DNA from 3 places in the Yersinia fenwicki genome. Region 3 is predicted to be linked to each of the others. Evidence: predicted binding sites of a transcription regulator. Region 3 holds the regulator's gene; each other region holds the start of a gene.

Region 1 (4,132 bases), 100 kb from region 3:
TAACAAAAGAAATAAGTGACTGTTCGCTGAAAGTCTTAATACCCGAGTGACTAGAATTTGGTGCAACCCGCAGTGCTTTCTCACCGGGTAATTCGTCGTAATAAAAATCTGTATTGTCAGGCACGTAAAAATCATCGCCACTGGCATTGATAATATATTTCGGAATACTAAGCCGTGATTGGTACTCAGTCCCCATGTACTGGAGGGGATCAATAATTTGCATCAATTTAGCAAAACCGGCCGTATCCAACTTTTTATCAACTTCATCCAAATAATAAGGGGTAAAAGCGATGGGCCAATTGCCACCATAAGATTGATACATGTGTTCCAATGCAGCGCGAGTATCCAGTAAATCAATAACAAACGGCGCGATGGCTATAACGCGCGAATCCGCAATCGCCGTCAACCAAGTTGTCCAGCCACGTTTGGATAAGCCGGTGACAATAAAACGGTCTAATGCTTTCTCCGGCAAAGCTTGTTGGGCCATCGTCATAGCTTGGGAAATCGCCGCCGCCATTGGGACTTGTAAAGGTAATATTGTACGAGACTCCGGCGCATCCATAAATAAAGTCCAACTACGAGCGACACTGTAATCCTCTTTACGTGGTTCATTATCCTGCTGATATTCAAGATATTGATTGGGAATAGTGCTAATCGCTATCACTACCGTTTGGGTTTTGCGGGCAATATTTTGCAATGACTCGATGGAAAAGTCAGTCGGCCCGGAGACAGGAACCGTATCGCTAGGATGGTTAGTACCATTATTAATCACCACCAGCCCTTGCGTTGAAGTACTCTCACTCGGAATAAAAACCTCAACTTTATGCTGCCAGGTAGCAGGAGTGACTAACCCCTCTGGTGACCAATGCTGAGAAGTCAGTTGGCAGCGGCGCCATTCCAACCCCGGCAAATTCTCCTGACTCAGCAAATGGTAGAGAAGTGGTTCTGTGGCTAATTTATCTTTGTAGCAGGATAAAACCTGAGAGAAATCAGTATTGCTGCATTTTGTCGACTCAACATCCGTTTGTGCCAGGCAACGTGTCGTGAGTAGCCACGGCAACACACATATCAAGACAGTTAAATAACGAGGCATAATCCCTATCCTTTTATCTAATTTAGGTAAAAACATTCCCAAAGGGATTAGATAACGGATTGAGAATTCAAAAAATCCGAATTTCACCTGTCTTGCCGATTTTTTATATTAAGACACAGATAAAACACCAGCAGTAAATCCATTCGGCAGCCTGAAATCCTACAGATTCAGAGCATAGGAATTTTCTGCCCTAAAAAACACCAATTTGCCCTGAAATGCCCTATTAAAGGGCGTTTTATCCTATCGGCAGCCCCCAGAAAGAGTTAACCCTTAGTAATTATCCAGTTGTTCAATGAAATATAACTCTGGCACTCCATTTGCTAATACCAAACTGGCTACACGCCAACAGACAGCGACGGTGCATCACGGGTGCGCTACAAAATCAAAATAGGCATGACTTTGCCTCACAGGACGCTTTGATGAAAAACATAATGATTTCAACGCTGGTTGCTGCTGCTTCATTAGTGGCATTAGCGGGTCAGGCCCACGCGGGCACGACTTTGGATGCGGTGAAGAAAAAAGGCTTTGTGCAATGTGGTATCAGTGATGGGTTACCTGGCTTCTCATATGCAGATGCCAGCGGAAAATTCTCCGGCCTTGACGTTGATGTTTGTCGTGGTGTGGCTGCTGCCATCTTTGGTGATGCAGAAAAAGTAAAATATACCCCGTTGACAGCCAAGGAGCGCTTCACCGCGCTGCAATCAGGTGAAGTTGATATTTTATCCCGTAACACCACCTGGACATCATCCCGCGATGCTGGAATGGGCATGTTGTTTACCGGCGTGAACTATTATGACGGTATTGGTTTCCTGACACACAATAAAGCCGGGCTGAAAAGTGCCAAAGAGCTGGATGGTGCCACTGTGTGTATTCAAGCCGGTACCGACACTGAGCTGAATGTCGCCGACTACTTTAAAGCCAATAAGATGCAATACACCCCGGTCACCTTCGACCGCTCCGATGAAAGTGCCAAAGCGCTGGATTCCGGCCGCTGCGACACGCTGGCTTCCGACCAATCTCAACTGTATGCATTGCGTATCAAGTTAGGTAAACCAGACGAATTTATCGTATTACCGGAAGTTATCTCCAAAGAACCACTGGGGCCAGTGGTACGCCGTGGCGATGAAGATTGGTTTGCCCTTGTACGCTGGACATTGTTTGCCATGCTGAACGCAGAAGAAATGGGTGTGACATCGAAAAATGTCGAAGAACTGGCAGCCAAACCGACCACTCCTGATATGGCTCATTTATTAGGCCAGGAAGGCAATTACGGTAAAGATCTAAAAGTGCCGAATGATTGGGTAGTTAAAATCGTCAAACAAGTGGGCAACTACGGCGAAAGTTTCGATCGTAATGTGGGAATGGGCAGTGAGCTGAAAATCAAACGCGGCCAAAATGCGCTGTGGAACAATGGCGGCCTTCAATACGCCCCTCCGGTTCGCTGATGTAGACTCCCCTCCGGCAGGCTAGCCCTGCCGGATGAATGACACAGACCGAGGCCCACACTATGTCACAACGCCCAACCGTCAAAGGTGCCTTTTCGCTGACCAATCCAGCAGTGCGCGCCTGGCTGTATCAAATTATCGCGCTATTGATACTGCTCGGATGCGGTGCGTACCTTTTCCATAACACCATCACCAACCTGTCAACCCGAGGTATTACTTCCGGCTTTGCTTTCCTGAATAACAGCGCTGGCTTTGGCATTGTTCAGCATCTTATTGACTACGAACAGGGCGATACCTATGGCCGGGTGTTTCTGGTCGGGTTATTCAATACCTTGTTGGTCTCCGTATTGTGTATTTTCTTTGCTTCAATACTGGGTTTCTTTCTCGGATTGGCGCGCTTGTCCGATAACTGGCTATTACGCAAACTGTCGACCATTTATATTGAGACATTCCGTAATATTCCGCCGTTACTGCAAATCTTCTTCTGGTACTTTGCCGTTTTGCGCAACCTTCCGGGGCCAAGACAGAGCCTGGATGCTTTCGGCGTGGCATTTCTGAGTAACCGTGGTTTATATCTGCCATCCCCTGAATTTGTCGCCGGTTTTGTGCCCGCCCTGATGGCTGTGTTACTGGCGGTTATCGCCATCATTACATTGCATCGCTATAACCATTTTCGTCAGTTACATACCGGGCAATTCCGCCGCACCTGGCCTATAGGCTTGGCGCTGTTAATCGCCCTGCCCACGCTGGCTCATTGGCTATATGGCCCGGCACTGCACTGGGATTTGCCGCAGTTACGGGGGTTTAATTTTAAAGGCGGATTGGTGCTCATTCCCGAACTGGCTGCCTTAACACTGGCTCTGTCGGTTTATACCTCAACCTTTATTGCCGAAGTTATCCGCTCGGGCATTCAGTCCGTGCCTTATGGTCAACATGAAGCCGCCCGCTCATTGGCGTTGCCCAATACCGTCACCTTGCGCCAGGTGATTCTGCCGCAAGCGCTGCGGGTGATCATCCCGCCGCTGACCAGCCAATATTTGAATATCGTCAAGAACTCCTCACTGGCAGCGGCAATTGGCTACCCCGATATGGTGTCGTTGTTTGCCGGAACAGTACTAAACCAGACTGGCCAGGCGATAGAGACCATCGCCATTACCATGTCGGTCTATTTGGTTATCAGTCTGTCCATTTCATTTTTAATGAATCTCTACAACCGGCGCATTGCGCTGGTCGAGCGTTAAGGGAAGCGAATGACGATGATATTAACCCGCGAGCCACCCAGCACGGTACGGCCCGGCAACCCATTAAGCCGTATGGTTTTTTGGGCCAAAAAGAATCTGTTCTCCAGTTGGACTAACAGTTTACTGACCCTTTTGTGTCTATGGCTGATGTGGCAATTGATCCCGCAGCTGCTGAATTGGGCCGTTTTCAACGCCAACTGGCTAGGTACAACGCGCACTGATTGCACCCGAGAAGGTGCCTGCTGGGTATTTATTCATGCACGCTTTGGCCAGTTTATGTATGGCCTTTATCCTATTGATCAGCGCTGGCGCATCAATACCACGTTGATTATTGGCTTGGTCACACTCATCCC
Region 2 (4,132 bases), 1.9 Mb from region 3:
CTCTGCGGTTGATGGCCAAACCGAACATGAAATCTTAAAGAATCTGCGTGAGTGGGGCGAGCATCGTACCGTGATTATTAGCGCACACCGCCTTTCTGCTCTAACTGAAGCCAGCGAAATTCTGGTGTTGCAGCATGGTGGGGTGATGCAACGCGGTACGCATAATGTATTGGTGAATCAGTCTGGCTGGTATCGGGAAATGTATCGCTATCAACAATTAGAGGCAGCATTGGATGATGGTGAGTCGGAGGCCAAAACCGATGAGTAAAGTTCAGCAACTTTGGCCAACCCTAAAACGCCTGCTTTCTTATGGTTCTCCCTATCGCAAGCCATTAGGGCTGGCGGTGCTGATGCTATGGGTTGCAGCAGCAGCCGAAGTCAGCGGCCCACTGTTGATCAGCTATTTCATTGACCATGTAGTGGCGAAAGGCACGTTACCTTTGGGATTAGTCAGTGGGCTGGCCTTGGCTTATTTGCTGCTGCAATTGCTGGCAGCCGCATTGCACTATTTTCAAGCATTGCTATTTAATCGCGCAGCAGTCGGTGTGGTTCAACGGCTCAGGATTGAAGTGATGGATGCAGCTTTGCGCCAGCCTCTCAGTGCTTTTGATACTCAACCTGTTGGGCAATTAATTTCCCGCGTAACCAACGATACCGAAGTCATAAAAGATTTGTATGTGATGGTGGTATCCACAGTCTTGAAAAGTGCGGCGTTAATTGGCGCGATGCTGGTGGCAATGTTCAGCTTGGATTGGCGCATGGCGCTGATTTCTATTTGTATTTTCCCTGCGGTACTGGTGGTTATGGCGATTTACCAGCGCTACAGCACGCCAGTAGTACGCCGGGTTCGGGCCTATTTGGCCGATATTAACGACGGTTTTAACGAAATCATTAGCGGGATGGGCGTTATTCAACAGTTCCGCCAGCAGGTGCGTTTTGGCGAGCGTATGGAGTCTGCCAGTCGTGCTCATTATAAGGCGCGGATGCAAACATTGCGTCTGGAAGGCTTTCTGCTGCGCCCGTTGCTGAGCTTGTTTTCTGCCATGGTACTATGCGGTTTATTGCTGCTTTTCGGTTTCAGCCCAGAAGGTTCAGTCGGGGTTGGGGTGCTATATGCATTCATCAACTATCTTGGCCGCCTCAATGAGCCATTGATTGAATTGACATCACAGCAGTCGATCTTGCAACAAGCCGTGGTCGCGGGTGAGCGTATTTTCGATTTGATGGATCGCGTTCAACAAGGTTATGGTGGCGATGACCGCCCGCTGACTAGCGGCCATATTCAAGTGAATAATGTCAGCTTTGCTTATCGTCACGATAAAATGGTGCTGCAAAATATTTCCCTTGATGTGCCTTCACACGGTTTTGTCGCTTTAGTTGGGCATACCGGTAGTGGCAAGAGTACCCTGGCAAATCTGTTAATGGGCTATTACCCGGTGCAGCAAGGCGAGATTTTACTTGATGGTCGCCCTCTAGCCGAATTATCACATCAAACTTTGCGACAGGGCGTTGCTATGGTGCAACAAGACCCAGTGGTGTTGGCAGATTCGTTTTTTGCCAATGTGACGTTAGGCCGTGATATTAGTGAACAGCAAGTGTGGGATGCGCTGGAAACTGTGCAACTGGCCTCGCTAGTCCGTGCGTTGCCAGATGGATTACACAGTTTGCTTGGGGAGCAGGGCAACACATTATCCGTCGGGCAAAAACAGCTATTGGCGATGGCTCGGGTATTGGTACAAGCACCACAAATTCTGATTTTGGATGAAGCGACCGCCAATATTGATTCTGGCACTGAACAGGCCATTCAGCGGGCATTACAGCTGATTCGCAAAAACACCACGCTGGTGGTGATAGCTCACCGTCTTTCAACGATTGTCGATGCCGATACTATTTTGGTATTGCACCGCGGTGTGGCAGTTGAGCAGGGTAAACATCAAGAGTTGCTGGCGGCGCATGGGCGTTATTATCAAATGTATCAGCTGCAATTAGTCAGTGAAGATTTGGCGGCCATTGATCAAGTCGAAACTGCGGTCAGTTAAATAATACGTTGTGGGGTCAAGTGGCCCCATTACTTTTCACTATTCTTCATTCGCTGCTGTTACTTTTCATTCCAGTCAATAACTCTGCCAGCGCCTATTAGGAATAAGTTGCCGCACCATAATCAGGCAAAGCAATAGCGCAAATATACCGTAGTGCACTTCTGTGACGCGTATCGCACTAATTTGGTGCGCAAAGACTGTTCAATCCTCTCTATTTGCTCACACCGCAATTGTGCGGCGCATCTCAAGCCCCATGAGTTCGCCCTTTCAGTATTAAATTCTCGTCAATATTATTTATGGCATAGCCTTTGCTTTACTTGTTTTATGAAAAGTAAATGTTTTAAGAAAAGTAAATGTTTTAAGAAAGGTAAGTGTTTTGTAGAAGATAAGTATTTCGTAGCCGACATAAATTCGACTTAATTCGAGAAGGGGCAAATATGAAGCTGGTTACCGTGGTTATCAAACCATTCAAGTTGGAGGATGTGCGCGAAGCCTTGTCCTCAGTAGGTATTCAGGGGTTGACCGTAACCGAAGTGAAAGGATTTGGTCGCCAGAAAGGGCATGCAGAACTCTATCGGGGAGCGGAATACAGCGTCAATTTCTTACCTAAAGTAAAAATTGATATCGCGATTGCGGATGATCAATTAGATGAAGTGATTGATGTTATTAGTAAGGCCGCTTATACCGGAAAAATTGGTGACGGCAAAATTTTCGTTGCTGAATTGCAACGTGTTATTCGCATCCGTACCGGCGAAACAGACGAAGCAGCACTGTAATTTGCAGGCTCAAATTTAGTGAATAGGGATGGGTTGATGATGAAAAAACTTTTATCCGTGTTGGGCCTGAGCTCGGTAGCGATGCTACCTTCTTTGGCAATGGCTGCTGCACCGGCAGTGGCTGACAAAGCAGATAATGCCTTTATGATGATTTGTACCGCGTTGGTGCTGTTTATGACCGTGCCCGGTATTGCCCTGTTCTACGGCGGCCTGCTGCGTTCCAAAAACGTATTGTCAATGATGACTCAGGTCATGGTGAGTTTCGCGCTGATTTGTGTCTTGTGGATTCTGTATGGTTATAGTTTGGCGTTCAGTACGGGCAATGCGTTCTTCGGTAACTTTGATATGGCGATGCTCAAAGGCATTGGCCTGACCAGCTTGAGCGGCACCTTCTACCAATATATCCATGTGGTATTCCAGGCTTCCTTCGCTTGTATCACAGTGGCTCTGGTGGTGGGCTCATTTGCTGAGCGTATCCGTTTCTCTGCGGTACTTATTTTTGCTGTGCTGTGGTTCACCTTCTCATATCTGCCAATAGCGCACATGGTATGGGGCGGCGGTTTCCTGGCAATGGACGGCGCTCTGGACTTTGCGGGCGGTACTGTGGTGCATATTAACGCCGCGATCGCAGGGTTGGTAGGGGCTTACTTACTGGGTAAACGTGCTGGTTTTGGTAAAGAGGCATTTAAACCTCACAACTTACCGATGGTATTCACGGGTACGGCAATTCTGTATATCGGCTGGTTTGGTTTTAACGCTGGTTCAGCCAGCGCCGCTAACGAAATCGCTGCATTGGCTTTCTTGAACACTGTTGTTGCAACCGCAGGTGCCATTCTTTCCTGGGTATTTGCTGAGTGGATTTTGCGTGGCAAGCCGTCTCTGTTAGGCGCATGTTCAGGTTGTATCGCCGGGTTGGTTGCGATTACACCTGCGGCAGGTACTGTTGGTGTCGGTGGTGCATTGATTATCGGCTTAGTGGGCGGGGTTGCCGGTCTGTGGGGTGTGGTTCTGCTGAAGAAATGGTTGCGGGTGGATGATACCTGTGACGTGTTCGGTGTCCACGGCGTGTGCGGGATTGTCGGTTGTATCCTGACCGGTGTCTTCACCTCTGCCTCATTAGGTGGTACAGGTTACGCGGCTGGCGTCACCATGGGGCATCAAGTAGGTGTACAGTTGTTCAGTGTGGGGGTGTGTTTGGTCTGGTCCGGTGTAGTTGCTTTCGTTGCCTACAAAATTGCTGATCTGGTGGTTGGTCTGCGGGTGCCAGAAGAGCAAGAGCGCGAAGGTCTGGATGTCAACAGCCATGGTGAAAATGCC
Region 3 (4,132 bases):
TGTTACACACATCAATGGCGGCCGCGGTGCAGTACGCGAGTTATGTGATTTGATATTATTGGCCCAAGGTAAACTCGAAGGTGCCAAAGGATTGTCGATATGAGTAAAACAAGACTATGGATAACTTTATCCTTAGCACTGATTGCTTTAGCCCTGATTGGCTGGAACATTTCCGGTTTTAATCAAAAAGATACACAAGCTACGATTGATGATAATGAACCCTCATCGCAAAGCCAGCATACGGTGACGGTAGTTTTTAATCCGGTCGGGCAACTGAATTATAAATTGGTGGCAGAAGAGGTTAAGAACTTCAGCGCACAGGAGCTGACCTGGTTTACCAAGCCGGTGATGACGATGTTCGATGAGCATGCTGTCGCCACTTGGACAGTACGAGCAGATCGCGCCAAGCTGACCGATGATAAGATGCTTTATTTGTATGGTCATGTTGAGGTTGATAGCCTAACCCCTGACGCACAGTTACAAAAAATTAAAACTGATAACGCCCAGGTTAATTTGATCACTCAGGATGTATTCTCCGATGATGAAGTTACCCTCTTTGGTGTTGGATTTACATCTAACGGCATGAAAATGCGTGGCAACTTGCGGGATAAAACCGCCGAGCTGATTGAAAAGGTTAAAACCTCTTATGAAATCCAAAAATAAAATTCTTCATCTTTTGCTTGCCAGCTCACTTTTGGCCGCAAGCCTGCCCGCGTTAGCGTTAACCGGCGATACTGATCAGCCCGTCCTGGTCGACTCGGTTAAACAAGCATTGGATATGGGGGCCAATACAGTCACCTTTACCGATAATGTGGTTATCAAGCAAGGTACCATTGAGATTAAGGCTGATAAAGTCGTGGTGACCCGCCCTGGCGGCGATCAGAGCAAAATGGTCATCGAAGGTTTTGGTAATCCCGTGACTTTCTATCAGATGCAAGATAGCGGCAAACCGGTTAAAGGCCACGGCCAGAAACTGCGTTACGAAGTCGCTAATGATTTTGTGGTCTTGACCGGTAATGCCTATCTGGAGCAGCTTGATAGTAATATCAAAGGTGATCGCATCACGTATCTGGTGAAAAAACAGCAGATGGAAGCCTTCAGTGATAAAGGCAAACGTGTTACCACCGTGCTATTACCGTCTCAATTACAAGATAAAGGGCCAGCAGCTTCAGGCCAAAAGAAGAGTAAATAATCATTTATGGCAACATTAATCGCAGAAAAACTGGCTAAGGCGTATAAAGGCCGTAAAGTGGTCGAAGACGTTAGCCTGAAAGTAAAATCCGGTGAAATTGTCGGTTTACTTGGGCCGAACGGTGCGGGTAAGACCACCACTTTTTATATGGTCGTCGGCATTGTCCAGCGTGATGCCGGGCGCATTGTGATTGATGACGAAGATATCAGCCTCTTGCCGTTACATGAGCGCGCCCTGCGCGGGATTGGCTATTTGCCGCAAGAAGCCTCTATCTTCCGCCGTCTGAGTGTCTTTAACAATTTGATGGCGGTGCTGGAAATCCGTAAAGACCTCTCATCTGAGCAACGTCAGGAGCGGGCTGATGAGTTAATGGAAGAGTTCCATATTACTCATTTACGTGACAGTCTGGGCCAATCGCTTTCCGGCGGTGAACGCCGCCGTGTCGAAATCGCCCGTGCGCTGGCTGCCAATCCCAAATTTATTCTGCTGGATGAGCCGTTTGCCGGGGTTGATCCGATTTCTGTTATTGATATCAAAAAGATAATTGAGCATCTGCGCGACAGCGGCCTCGGTGTACTGATTACCGACCATAATGTGCGTGAGACGCTAGACGTTTGTGAGCGGGCTTATATTGTAAGCCAAGGGCATTTAATCGCTCACGGCACACCACAGGAAATTTTGGCTGACGAACAAGTTAAACGTGTTTATCTGGGCGAAGAATTCCGTCTTTAATCCAATACCAGACACTGTTAATGATTTTGTTAGTCATCAGGAAAATTGATACCGCATTATGAAGCAAGGTTTGCAACTCAAGTTCAGCCAACAACTGGCTATGACTCCACAGCTGCAGCAGGCTATTCGCCTGTTGCAACTTTCTACGCTAGAACTCCAGCAGGAGATTCAGTTAGCGCTGGAGAGCAACCCCCTGCTTGAGCAAACTGATCTTCATGAAGAGATAGATGCAAAAGAAACAATAGACAGTGAATCGCTTGATACCCGCGAAGCACTGGAACAGAAAGATATGCCGGAAGAGTTACCACTGGATGCGACTTGGGATGAAATTTATACCGCAGGCACGCCATCAGGTATGGGCAATGATTACAGCGACGACGAACTGCCGGTCTATCAGGGGGAAACCACTCAAACTCTCCAAGACTATTTGATGTGGCAAGTAGACTTGACCCCGTTCTCAGAAACTGATGCCGCCATTGCAACGTCGATCGTCGATGCGGTTGATGAAACTGGCTATCTCACTGTGTCACTGGAAGACATTCTGGAAAGCATGGGGGATGAGAATGTCGCATTGGACGAAGTCGAAGCTGTACTCAAGCGAATACAACACTTTGATCCCATTGGCGTAGCCGCGCGTAACCTGCGCGAGTGTCTATTGGTACAGCTATCGCAATATGACAAAGATACCCCCTATCTCGCTGAAGCACGTTTGGTCATTAGCGAATATCTGGATTTGCTAGGCAACCATGATTTCCGTACGATGATTCGTTTAAGTCGGCTAAAAGAAGATACACTTAAAGAAGCCATTGCTCTGATTCAGTCACTGGATCCGCGCCCGGGTCAGTCTATCAATACAGGGGAATCTGAGTATGTGATTCCAGATGTTCTGGTACGAAAAGACAAAGGGCACTGGACGGTCGAGCTTAATGCCGATAGCATTCCACGCCTGAAAATCAACCAACAGTACGCAGCGATGGGCAGCAATACCCGTAATGACAGTGATGGGCAGTTCATCCGTAGCAATTTGCAAGAAGCAAAATGGTTGATAAAAAGCCTTGAGAGCCGCAATGAAACGCTATTGAAAGTAGCACGTTGCATTGTAGAGCAGCAGGTAGCTTTTTTTGACAATGGGCCTGAATTTATGAAACCCATGGTGCTGGCAGACATTGCCCAAGCCGTGGATATGCATGAGTCGACAATTTCCCGAGTAACTACGCAGAAGTTCCTGCACAGTCCTCGAGGAATTTTCGAACTGAAATATTTCTTCTCCAGCCATGTCAATACAGATAGCGGAGGCGAAGCTTCTTCTACTGCGATTCGTGCACTGGTGAAAAAATTGGTTGCGGCAGAAAATCCAGCCAAACCACTTAGTGACAGTAAACTGACCACACTATTATGTGAACAAGGCATTATGGTGGCTCGGCGAACCGTCGCGAAGTATCGAGAGTCGTTATCCATCCCGCCGTCAAACCAGCGTAAACAGTTGGTTTGACCTGAACTGAGAAGGAAGACACTATGCAACTCAATATTACCGGACATCATGTCGAAATAACCGACGCATTACGCGAGTTTGTTACCACTAAATTTGCCAAACTTGAGCAATATTTTGATCGAATTAACCAGGTGTATGTGGTTTTAAGTGTCGAAAAAGTAAAACAAATTGCAGAAGCCACGGTACATGTGAATGGAGGCGAGTTGCACGCAAGTTCAGAGCAGGAAGATATGTACGCCGCAATTGATATTTTGGTTGATAAACTGGCCCGCCAGTTGAACAAACACAAAGATAAATTGAAACAACATTAGGAACCCTTGTTGCTGTTATATACCCTAGATAATTCGAGTTGCATGAAGGCGGCAACTGAGCGAATCCTCAGGAACTTACACCAGTAAGTGACTGAGGTGAACGAGGGCAGTCAACGCACATGCGGCTTGAAGTATGACGGGTAGACAGCAAAGGTTCTACACTCGCTACACAACCTGATGCCAGCAGAGAAGAATATTCCGCTGGCATCAGGCGTAAAACAGCGCTTAAGTGAAAGATGAAATGATCAACGATCCAGCATTGCAATTAAGCTCGGTATTAAATATCGAGTGCACCAAAAGCTCCGTACATTGCTCAAGTAAAAAGCGGGCTTTGGAAATTATCAGCGAGTTAGCTGCCAAACAGCTTAACCTGCCATCACAGATCGTTTTCGATGCTGTGTTAAC

What was found. The regulator sigma-54, encoded in region 3, starts transcription at its own class of promoters, with help from an activator protein. The targets are predictions, from matches to a motif close to GTTGGCACANNTTTCGCTNT.
Region 1: a site for sigma-54 is predicted at 1,398-1,417, ahead of ACF3VQ_RS01710 (amino acid ABC transporter substrate-binding protein). Genes of this name have one in related genera too.
Region 2: a site for sigma-54 is predicted at 2,335-2,354, ahead of glnK (P-II family nitrogen regulator). Genes of this name have one in related genera too.

Annotation. Positions count from the first base shown of each region.
Region 1 is NZ_CP170755.1:383,883-388,014, reverse strand. It holds gene ACF3VQ_RS01715 (PhoPQ-activated pathogenicity-related family protein) at 1-1,093, opposite strand, end outside; gene ACF3VQ_RS01710 (amino acid ABC transporter substrate-binding protein) at 1,513-2,538, shown strand; gene ACF3VQ_RS01705 (amino acid ABC transporter permease) at 2,601-3,779, shown strand; gene ACF3VQ_RS01700 (amino acid ABC transporter permease) at 3,789-4,132, shown strand, end outside.
Region 2 is NZ_CP170755.1:3,341,796-3,345,927, reverse strand. It holds gene ACF3VQ_RS15315 (SmdA family multidrug ABC transporter permease/ATP-binding protein) at 1-268, shown strand, start outside; gene ACF3VQ_RS15310 (SmdB family multidrug efflux ABC transporter permease/ATP-binding protein) at 261-2,039, shown strand; gene glnK (P-II family nitrogen regulator) at 2,477-2,815, shown strand; gene amtB (ammonium transporter AmtB) at 2,855-4,132, shown strand, end outside.
Region 3 is NZ_CP170755.1:486,624-490,755, reverse strand. It holds gene kdsC (3-deoxy-manno-octulosonate-8-phosphatase KdsC) at 1-103, shown strand, start outside; gene lptC (LPS export ABC transporter periplasmic protein LptC) at 100-663, shown strand; gene lptA (lipopolysaccharide ABC transporter substrate-binding protein LptA) at 647-1,192, shown strand; gene lptB (LPS export ABC transporter ATP-binding protein) at 1,199-1,924, shown strand; gene rpoN (RNA polymerase factor sigma-54) at 1,983-3,416, shown strand; gene hpf (ribosome hibernation promoting factor) at 3,440-3,727, shown strand; gene ptsN (PTS IIA-like nitrogen regulatory protein PtsN) at 3,969-4,132, shown strand, end outside.